One region of the Kitasatospora sp. NPDC087315 genome, then DNA from elsewhere that is predicted to be linked to it. Evidence: riboswitches for the same ligand, from Rfam matches in the RefSeq annotation. Region 1 holds a riboswitch; each other region holds the start of a gene.
The links. A riboswitch is a leader RNA that binds a small molecule or an ion and turns the genes downstream of it on or off. The one in region 1 is predicted to bind cyclic di-AMP.
Positions count from the first base shown of each region.

Region 1 (2,807 bases):
CGAAGCGGCTGAACGCCAAGCGGCAGGAGCGGCTGCACGCGGAGGCCGAGTGGCAGGGCGAGGTGGCGGCCGGCCTGCTGCGGCGGGCGGACCTGGTGACCTGGCCCCGGCTGTACACGCTGCTGCTGCACGCCTACGGGGTGGACGTCGCGGACGAGGCGGCGGTGCGGGCCTGGCTGGAGGGGTTCCGGGAGCTGGCGGAGGAGGACCGGCTGGCCGCGTTCGCGGCGCTGGAGCCGGCCGGCTGGGTGGACGAGACGGCCGGTGAGGGCTGGGGCCCGGCCCGGGTGCTCACGGTCGGGATGGCCACCGACGGCGCCCGGCGGCTGCTGGAGCAGGGCCTGATGCGGCGCAGCTACCGCAACCTGGCGGAGCTGACCGCGCTCGGCCGGCCGATGCCGGACGAGCTGACCGGGGACTTCGGGGCGTTCGAGGAGGCGGCCGCCGAGGCGGCGCTGGAGCTGGCCGGCCGGTGGACGGTGCCGGGGCTGCCGCGGCTGCTGGTGGCGGAGTTCCCGGACCTGGCGCCGGAGCCGGGGCAGGAGGAGATCGACGCGTACCTGGCCGGGCTGCCCGACGGGGCCTGAGCCCTCCGGGTCCTGGAACGCGGAGGTGCCCCGGCCGCTGCTCGGACCGGGGCACCTCCGGGCGTCAGGGGGTGATGCCGCGCTGCTCGAACCAGGTCTCCGGGTCGACCGGGGCCCCGCCGCCGGGGCGGACCTCCAGGTGCAGGTGCGGGCCGGTGACGTTGCCGGTGGCGCCGACCTTGCCGATCTGCTGGCCGGGGACGACCTTGCCGGTGCCCTTGATGATCGAGGAGAGGTGGCAGTACCAGATCTCGGTGCCGTCGGGCAGCGTCTCGACGATCCGGTAGCCGTACGAGCCGGACCAGCCGGCCGAGGTGATGGTGCCCTGGCCGACGGCGTAGACCGGGGTACCGGTGGAGGCCGCGAAGTCCAGGCCGGTGTGCAGGTGGGCCCAGTAGGAGGCGCTCTGGCCGTAGTGGGCGGAGAGGTTGTAGTCGCGCACCGGCAGGTTGATGGCGGCGAGCTTGGCCCTCTCGGCCTCCTCGGCGGCCCGCTTGGCCTCCGCCTGCTGGGCGGCGCGCTTGGCCTCGGCCTCCTGGGCGGCCTGGACGCGGGCGTTCTCCTCGGCGGCGGTGCGCTGGCTGTCGGCCTGCTGCTGGATGCGGGCGGCGAGCGCGAGGCCGGGGTCGGCGGAGAGGGCGACCGGGGTCTCGTCCGGGGCCTCGATGGCCGGCGCGGCGGCCGGGGTGGCGGAGGCGAAGCCGGTGGCGCCGAGGGTGGCGGCCACGGCGGTGACGCCGAGCAGTGGAGCGGTGCCGCGGGCCTGGCGCGGCATCCGGTGCCGGTTGGCGTCGGCGGGCTGCGGGCCGGTCTCGTCCGCGGGGCCGCCGTAGCCGCCCTCGTGGGCGGCGGGCCGCGGGTGGTCGAGCAGCTGGGTGCCGGCGGCGGAGCCGGGCAGGTGTGCCGGAGAGTACGTCGACGCCACGGAGGCGCGCTCCTTTCCTTCCTTCGCGCCTACCGGGTTAGCTGACGGGTTCGGAGCAGGAAGGTCTCCTACGGCTGGGCCTGGGCCCGGCCGATTCACCCCAAGGAACGTGGTTCCCCGGCTCCCTGACCTGCCCGGGGGCGGGTCGTCGGGATTAGGCGACGGCGCACGGTGCCGTCTGGGTACGGCGTTGACAACCGCGCTGCGTTATCAAACGTTAATCCTAGGCGCCCCTGATTCCAAGCCATCCGTTCGGGACAACCGGATACAGCACGGGCACCACGCGACCCGATGGGCGTTTTGGGACGATTGACGACAACTGACACTACCGAACGTGATTGGACGTCAACGAACGACCCCCCATTTGAGTAGTTCTACTCATGTGCGTCCACTCGGGGCGCCGCCATCCTGACGCCATGAACGCACCGATGCAGTCCCGCACCACGGCCGCGTACCACGTCCAGGCCGTGCTCTCCTTCGCCCTGTCCGCCGCCGCCCTCGCGATCGGGATCGCCTACCTCCCGGTCGGGGGGTGGACCAGGGCCTTCCTCGGACTCGGCCTGCTCTACACCGTCACCTCCTCGTTCACCCTGGCCAAGGTGGTCCGGGACAAGCAGGAGACCAGCGAGATCGTCACCCGGGTGGACCAGGCCCGGCTGGAGAAGCTGCTCAGCGAGCACGACCCGTTCAAGGTGGAAGGGATCTGAGCGGGCACCACGGAACGGGCACCTCCGAAGCCGTCGCGCATCGATAGCTTGACGGCTAAGGCTATTAGCCTTAGCTTTATGGCTATCGGCAGCACCGCCGATGACACGCCCCGGCGGCCCGAGGAGACCCACGATGTCCGGCATCACCACCCCCACCACCCAGTACCTCGACGTCCCCGGCGGCCGGCTGGCCTTCGACGACACCGGGCGGGGCGACGGCACCCCGGTCGTCCTGCTCCCCGGGATGCTCGACAGCCGGGCCGCGTACCGGCACCTGCGACCGCTGCTGGTGGCCGCCGGCCGCCGGGTGATCACCATGGACCTGCGCGGCTTCGGCGAGTCCTCGATCGCCTGGGACGACTACTCGCCCGCCGCGGTCGCCACCGACGTCATCGCCCTGCTCGACCACCTCGGCATCCGGAGCGCCGTGCTGGTCGGCAACTCGTACACCGGCGCCACCGTGGTCAAGGCCGCCGGGGACGCACCCGGGCGGGTCGCCGGGATCGTCCTGCTGAACGCCTTCGTCGAGAACCCGCCGCCGAACCTGATGCAGCGCGCCGTGTTCGGCCTGATGGGCCCGCTGCTGAC
Region 1 covers NZ_JBIUYD010000015.1:25,027-27,833, forward strand. Annotated here, with positions in the region: gene ACIO5D_RS21880 (hypothetical protein) at 1-587, shown strand, start outside; gene ACIO5D_RS21885 (M23 family metallopeptidase) at 652-1,512, opposite strand; cyclic di-AMP (ydaO/yuaA leader) riboswitch at 1,525-1,683, opposite strand; gene ACIO5D_RS21890 (YiaA/YiaB family inner membrane protein) at 1,929-2,219, shown strand; gene ACIO5D_RS21895 (alpha/beta fold hydrolase) at 2,353-2,807, shown strand, end outside.

Region 2 (2,807 bases), on a different contig from region 1:
GACGGGCAGGACCTGGACGTGCCGGTGATCATGGCGCCGCCGCGCGGGGTGCGGGTGCGCTTCAGCCGGACCGGGGAGACGGCGGACGAGCTGATCCGCCGTCTGGTGCGGGCCGAGCCGCAGGGCCGTCCGGTGGTGGTGGTCTCCACCGACCGGGAGGTCGCGGAGGGCGTGCGCAAGGCGGGCGCGCGCCCCGTCGCCTCCGTCCTGCTGCTGAACCGGCTGGCCCGGCCCTGATGCCGGAGGGACCGGAGTGACCGCTGGTCAGCGCCCGGTTTGCGGCAGTGTGTGGATCCCGTGAAGTCAGGCCGCCGGTGGAGGTTCACGCCATCGGGGGAGTGGCGGAAAGCGTGGATCTTCACTAGGGTCTGGCGTCAAACCTATTTTCCGGATCCTCACTCAAACGGGTGAGTCCGTTGGAAGAAGGAACCGATCACTTTGGCCTCCCACCGCCGTCCCAAGCAGCCGAGCCGCGCGCGGGTCTCCGTGCTCACCGCTGCCGCTGCGACCGCGGTCGCCCTCTCCGCCCAGGTCGGCGCCCACGCCGCGCCCTCCCCCAAGAAGGAGGACGTGAAGGCGCAGATCGACCAGCTGAACGAGGAGCAGGAGCAGGCGGCCGAGAAGTACAACGGCGCCAAGGAGCGGGCCGACCAGCTGCGCAAGCAGGCGGACCAGCTCCAGGACCAGGTGGCCCGCGGCCAGGACCAGATGACGCAGCTTCAGGCCGGGCTGGCCGAGGTGGCGGGCGAGCAGTACCGCACCGGCGGCATCGACCCGTCCGTGCAGCTGATGCTCTCCTCCGACCCGTCGGGTTACCTGGACAAGGCCTCCAGCGTCCAGCAGGCCAGCTCCAGCCAGTCCGAGGCGCTCAAGGGCCTGCAGGACCAGCAGCGCCGCCTGGACCAGCAGAAGGCCGAGGCGGCCGCCGTCCTCGCCTCCCTGGACAGCACCACCAAGGATCTGAACCAGGCCAAGGCGGACGTCAACCAGAAGCTCAAGGAGGCCCAGACGCTGCTGAACTCGCTCAGCGCGGCCGACCGGGCCGCCCTGAAGGCGCAGCAGCAGCAGGACGACCGGGCCTCGCGCGGCAGCGAGCGCACCGACCTGAGCAGCCTGCCGCAGGCCGGCGGGTACGCCGGGGTGGCCGTCGCCAAGGCGATGAGCAAGCAGGGCTCGCCGTACGTCTGGGGTGCCATCGGGCCGAGCACCTTCGACTGCTCCGGTCTGATGGTCTGGGCGTACAAGCAGGCCAATGTCTCGTTGCCGCGCACCTCGCAGGCGCAGGCCGGCGTCGGCACCCGGGTCCCCTCGCTGGACCAGGCGCAGCCCGGTGACCTGATCATCTACCGCGACGACCGCAGCCATGTCGCGATGTACATCGGCAACGGCATGGTGGTGCACGCGCCGCACACCGGTGACGTGGTGAAGGTGATGAAGGCCGACGCGATGAAGATCAACGCCATCCGCCGGGTCTGACGGTTCGTCGATTGGGGGCAGAAGCCCCCGATCCAGACATTCCCTGATAGGTCGACACGCCCGGCCGGGCCGGCCCGCTGCTGTGATGTGGGACACGCCCCGGTCGGGCGCTCTCGACCCGCATTGTGAGTAATGATCAGCCCCGCGTGCGGTTGTGATCACATTCGGTCATATTCACAAATGAACTTGGGTATTCTTCCGTCTTTTTTCTGACAAGGATTTGAACGGATCACGGTTCTGTTACTAGGGTCATGCCTCGAACCACCGTGCAGTCGATCACCCATCCCGGGTGACGGCGGGGGTTACCGTCGAGTTCGTGAAGCAGCGGGGCAGGTGACTGCCCGACGGGGAGTCCAGCAGTCGGGGACGCTGTGGAGCGGAGCCGGGGAACCAAGTTCCTCCGGGGTGAATCGGCGCCAGGTCGACCGGTGGAACGGTCGGTGAGGCGCCGTAGGGCACGCTTCCGGCCCGAACCCGTCAGCTCACCCGGTAGGCGGACGTAGGAAGAAGGAGTCCGCCTTCGTGGCGTCCCATCGTCGTCCCAAGCCCGCCGGCCGTGCCCGCGTCTCCATCCTGACCGCGGCCGCCGCAGCGGCCGTGGCCCTCTCCGCGCAGTCGGGCGCGCACGCCGACCCGACGCCGACCAAGGATCAGGTCAAGGAGCAGGTCGACAAGCTCAACGAGCAGGCCGAGGTCGCCACCGAGCAGTACAACGGCGCCCAGGCCAAGCAGCAGGAGCTGCAGAAGCAGGTCGGCGAGCTCCAGGACAAGGTGGCCCGCCAGCAGTCGCAGGTGACCGATCTGCAGGGCGGCCTCGCCGAGATCGCCGGCGAGCAGTACCGCAACGGCGGCATATCGCCGACCGTTCAGCTGATGCTCTCCTCCAGCCCGGACAACTTCCTCACCCAGGCCGGCACCCTGACGCAGGCCGGCAGCTCGCAGTCGGGCCAGCTGAAGGAGCTCCAGGAGCAGCAGCGCAGGCTCGACCAGGACCGCACCGAGGCCCAGAACAAGCTCGGCGAGCTGGAGGCCACCACCCAGCAGCTGAAGGCGTCCAAGGAGGAGATCCAGGGCAAGCTGGCCAAGGCCCAGGAACTGCTCAACACGCTGACCGAGCAGGAGCGCGAGGCGCTGCGCGCGGCCGAGGAGAAGGCCGCCGCCGAGGCCAAGGCCAAGGCGGACGCCGCCAAGGCGACCGCGAAGGCCGAGGCCGACCGGGCATCCCGCGACAACGGCCGCGGCGACCTGGGCACCCCGTCCTCCTCGCCCGTCACCAAGCCGTCGGCGTCGTCCACGCCGTCCACGTCGTCCGCGCCCAGCGCCCCGGCCGC
Region 2 covers NZ_JBIUYD010000009.1:9,477-12,283, forward strand. Annotated here, with positions in the region: gene ACIO5D_RS14500 (NYN domain-containing protein) at 1-237, shown strand, start outside; gene ACIO5D_RS14505 (NlpC/P60 family protein) at 439-1,476, shown strand; cyclic di-AMP (ydaO/yuaA leader) riboswitch at 1,834-1,988, shown strand; gene ACIO5D_RS14510 (NlpC/P60 family protein) at 1,999-2,807, shown strand, end outside.
Region 2: another riboswitch for cyclic di-AMP. It lies ahead of ACIO5D_RS14510 (NlpC/P60 family protein); the one in region 1 lies ahead of ACIO5D_RS21885 (M23 family metallopeptidase).

Region 3 (2,807 bases), on a different contig from region 1:
GATGTCGGCGGGACGATTGCGGAGTCGTTACGACCAGAGCCTAACCGCACGGGCTCTCAGGGCCACGCTGACCTCGGTCCCGTCTCAGCGTGTGGCCTGCCTACCCACCGGTAGTTCACCTGGTTGCCCCATGGACGGGGCCGGAAGCGGGCGAAGGGGGCCGAATCCGGCCCCCTTCGCCCGCTGTCGCCCGGTGCGGGACTCAGCCGAGGGTGAGCACCTGGCCGGGGACGATCAGGTTCGGGTTGCCGCCGACGGTGCCGCGGTTGCCGTCGTACAGCGCCTGCCAGCCGCCGGAGACGCCCTGGGCGGCGGCGATGGTGGACAGCGTGTCGCCGGACTGGACGGTGTAGCCGTGACCGCTCTTCGGCGCGGCGGCCGGGGCGCTCTGGGCGGCCGCCGGGCGGAAGTCCTGGCTCGCGGCCTGGCCGGCGTACTGCTGGTAGACGCTCTGGTGGCTGGTCCAGTACCAGGCACCGTTGTTCTGGTACCAGTACACCTTCGCGTCGGCGTCCCAGCCGGCCTTGCCGGAGAAGCCCGGGGCCTGGGTGTTCTGCTGCGCGGGCTGGGCGGGCTTCGCGGCCGGCTGCGGGGCCTGCTGCTGGACGGGCTTCTGCGCGGGCTTCTGGGCCTGCTGCTGAACCGGCTTCGGCTGGGCCGGCTTCGGCGCGGCGGGCTTGGCGACGGAGGTGTCGACCGCGGCCGGGGCGCCGCCCTTGGTCAGGCCGGCCTTCTGGGAGCAGACCGGCCAGGCGCCCGGCCCCTGCGAGGCGAGGACCTTCTCCGCGACCGAGATCTGCTGGGCCTTGCTGGCCTGGTTGGCCTGCGCGGCGTACGCGTTGCCGCCGTACGCCTTCCAGGTGCTGGAGGTGAACTGCAGGCCGCCGTAGAAGCCGTTGCCCGTGTTGATGCTCCAGTTGCCGCCGCTCTCGCACTGGGCGACCGCGTCCCAGGTGGAGGCGGGCGCGGCCGAGGCACCGGAGGCGGTGAGGAGCGGCATCGCGAGTCCGACGCCGGCCACACCGGCGACGGCGATGGCCTTCTCGGCCTGGGTACGACGACGGTGACGGCCAGTTCCAACGAACAGCATGAAGATGTCCCTCTCCGCACGCCTGCGAGGTGAGCTGTCGGGTTCGGACCGGGAGGTGGCCCGGCCGCGTCACGCGGAACGTCTCGGCCCGCGCGGGCGGCTTCACCCCAAGCCGTGGGGGACGGCAACAAACCTGGTTCCCCCGCCCCTGCCCAAGGGTTCTGGTCGATTTCCCGTGACGCGGCGGGCAGGATTCGGCGTCCCGCGCACGAGGTCCGCAGCAGCGGACTCCAGGGAGGTTAGACAGATCATCACATCAATCACAAGCTCATATCGCCCACATCACACAGAAATTACGGCCCGTGGTCATACGCCTACCAACCGAGGTGCTATGTCCGGTTTAATGGTGATTCAGGCCACGTGGAGCGGGTCGACGGCACCCGACTGACGCGCCGGAAACCTCAGTCGACGGTCTCGGACGACGGCCTCTCCGGGGTGAATTCGACCGGCAGTTCACGAAGTCCACGCATGATCAGACCACCGCGCCACCGCAGATTCTCCGGGCTTTCGGCTAGCCGCAGATCGGGCAGCCGGGAGAGCAGCGTGGCCAGTGCGGCCCGGCCCTCCAACCGGGCCAGCGGGGCGCCGATGCAGTAGTGGATGCCGTGCCCGAAGCCGAGGTGCGGGTTGTCCGTCCGGGCCAGGTCGAGGGTGTTCTCGTCGGAGAACCGCGCCGGGTCCCGGTCCGCCGCCGCGAGCACCACCAGCACCGGGTCACCGACCGGGATGTCCACCCCGCCGATGGCCAGCGGGGTGGTGGCGAACCGCCAGGTGGCCAGCTCCACCGGGCCGTCGTAGCGCAGGAGTTCCTCGATGCCGGTCTCCAGCAGCGCGGTCTCGCCGCGGACGATCGAGTCCTGCAGCAGGGCCCGCTGGCCGGGGTTGCGCAGCAGCGCGTAGGTGCCGTTGCCGATCAGGTTGACGGTCGTCTCGAAGCCGGCGAAGAGCAGGATGAAGGCCATCGCCGCGGCCTCGTTCTCGGTCAGGTGCTCGCCGTGGTCACTGGCCCGGATCAGACCGGAGATCAGGTCGTCGCCGAGGTCGGCCCGCTTGCGGTGGATCAGCTCCAGCAGATACGCCCGCATCTTCCGTACCGCGCGCCCGACGCCACCGCGCTGACCGCCGCCGTGGCGGATCATCATGCCCGCCCAGTCCCGGAAGTCGTCCTGGTCCTCGGACGGCACGCCGAGCAGGTCGCAGATCGCGTAGATGGGCAGCGGGAAGGCGAACTCGTGGATCAGGTCCGCCGAGCCGCGCTCCGCGAAGCCGTCGATCAGCCGGTCGGTGAGCTGCTGCACCCGCGGCTCGAACTCGGCCACCCGGCGCGGCGTGAACGCCTTCGACACCAGCCGGCGCAGCCGGGTGTGGTCCGGCGGGTCGATGTTCAGCAGGTGCGTCATCAGATCGGCCTGCCGCTCCCCCGGAATGCCCACCCGGCCGGTGCGGTGCGCCTGCCCGCTGTGGTGGGCGGGGTTCTTGGAGAGCCTGCCGTCGGCGAGCGCCTGCCGGGCGTCCGCGTACCTGGTCACCAGCCAGGCCTCCACCCCGCTCGGCAGGGTGGTGCGGTGCACCGGCGCGTGCTCGCGCAACCACGCGTACGCGGGGTACGGGTCGGCGGCGAACTCCCAGGTGAAAAGCGGCGGGCGGGCGGAATCGGGCTGAACTGGCATGGGACGACCGTATCCGGTGGGTAAGTCCGGCCCGGCAGGCGTGAGCC
Region 3 covers NZ_JBIUYD010000004.1:8,275-11,081, forward strand. Annotated here, with positions in the region: gene ACIO5D_RS07020 (transglycosylase family protein) at 203-1,090, opposite strand; cyclic di-AMP (ydaO/yuaA leader) riboswitch at 1,096-1,267, opposite strand; gene ACIO5D_RS07025 (cytochrome P450) at 1,492-2,760, opposite strand.
Region 3: another riboswitch for cyclic di-AMP. It lies ahead of ACIO5D_RS07020 (transglycosylase family protein); the one in region 1 lies ahead of ACIO5D_RS21885 (M23 family metallopeptidase).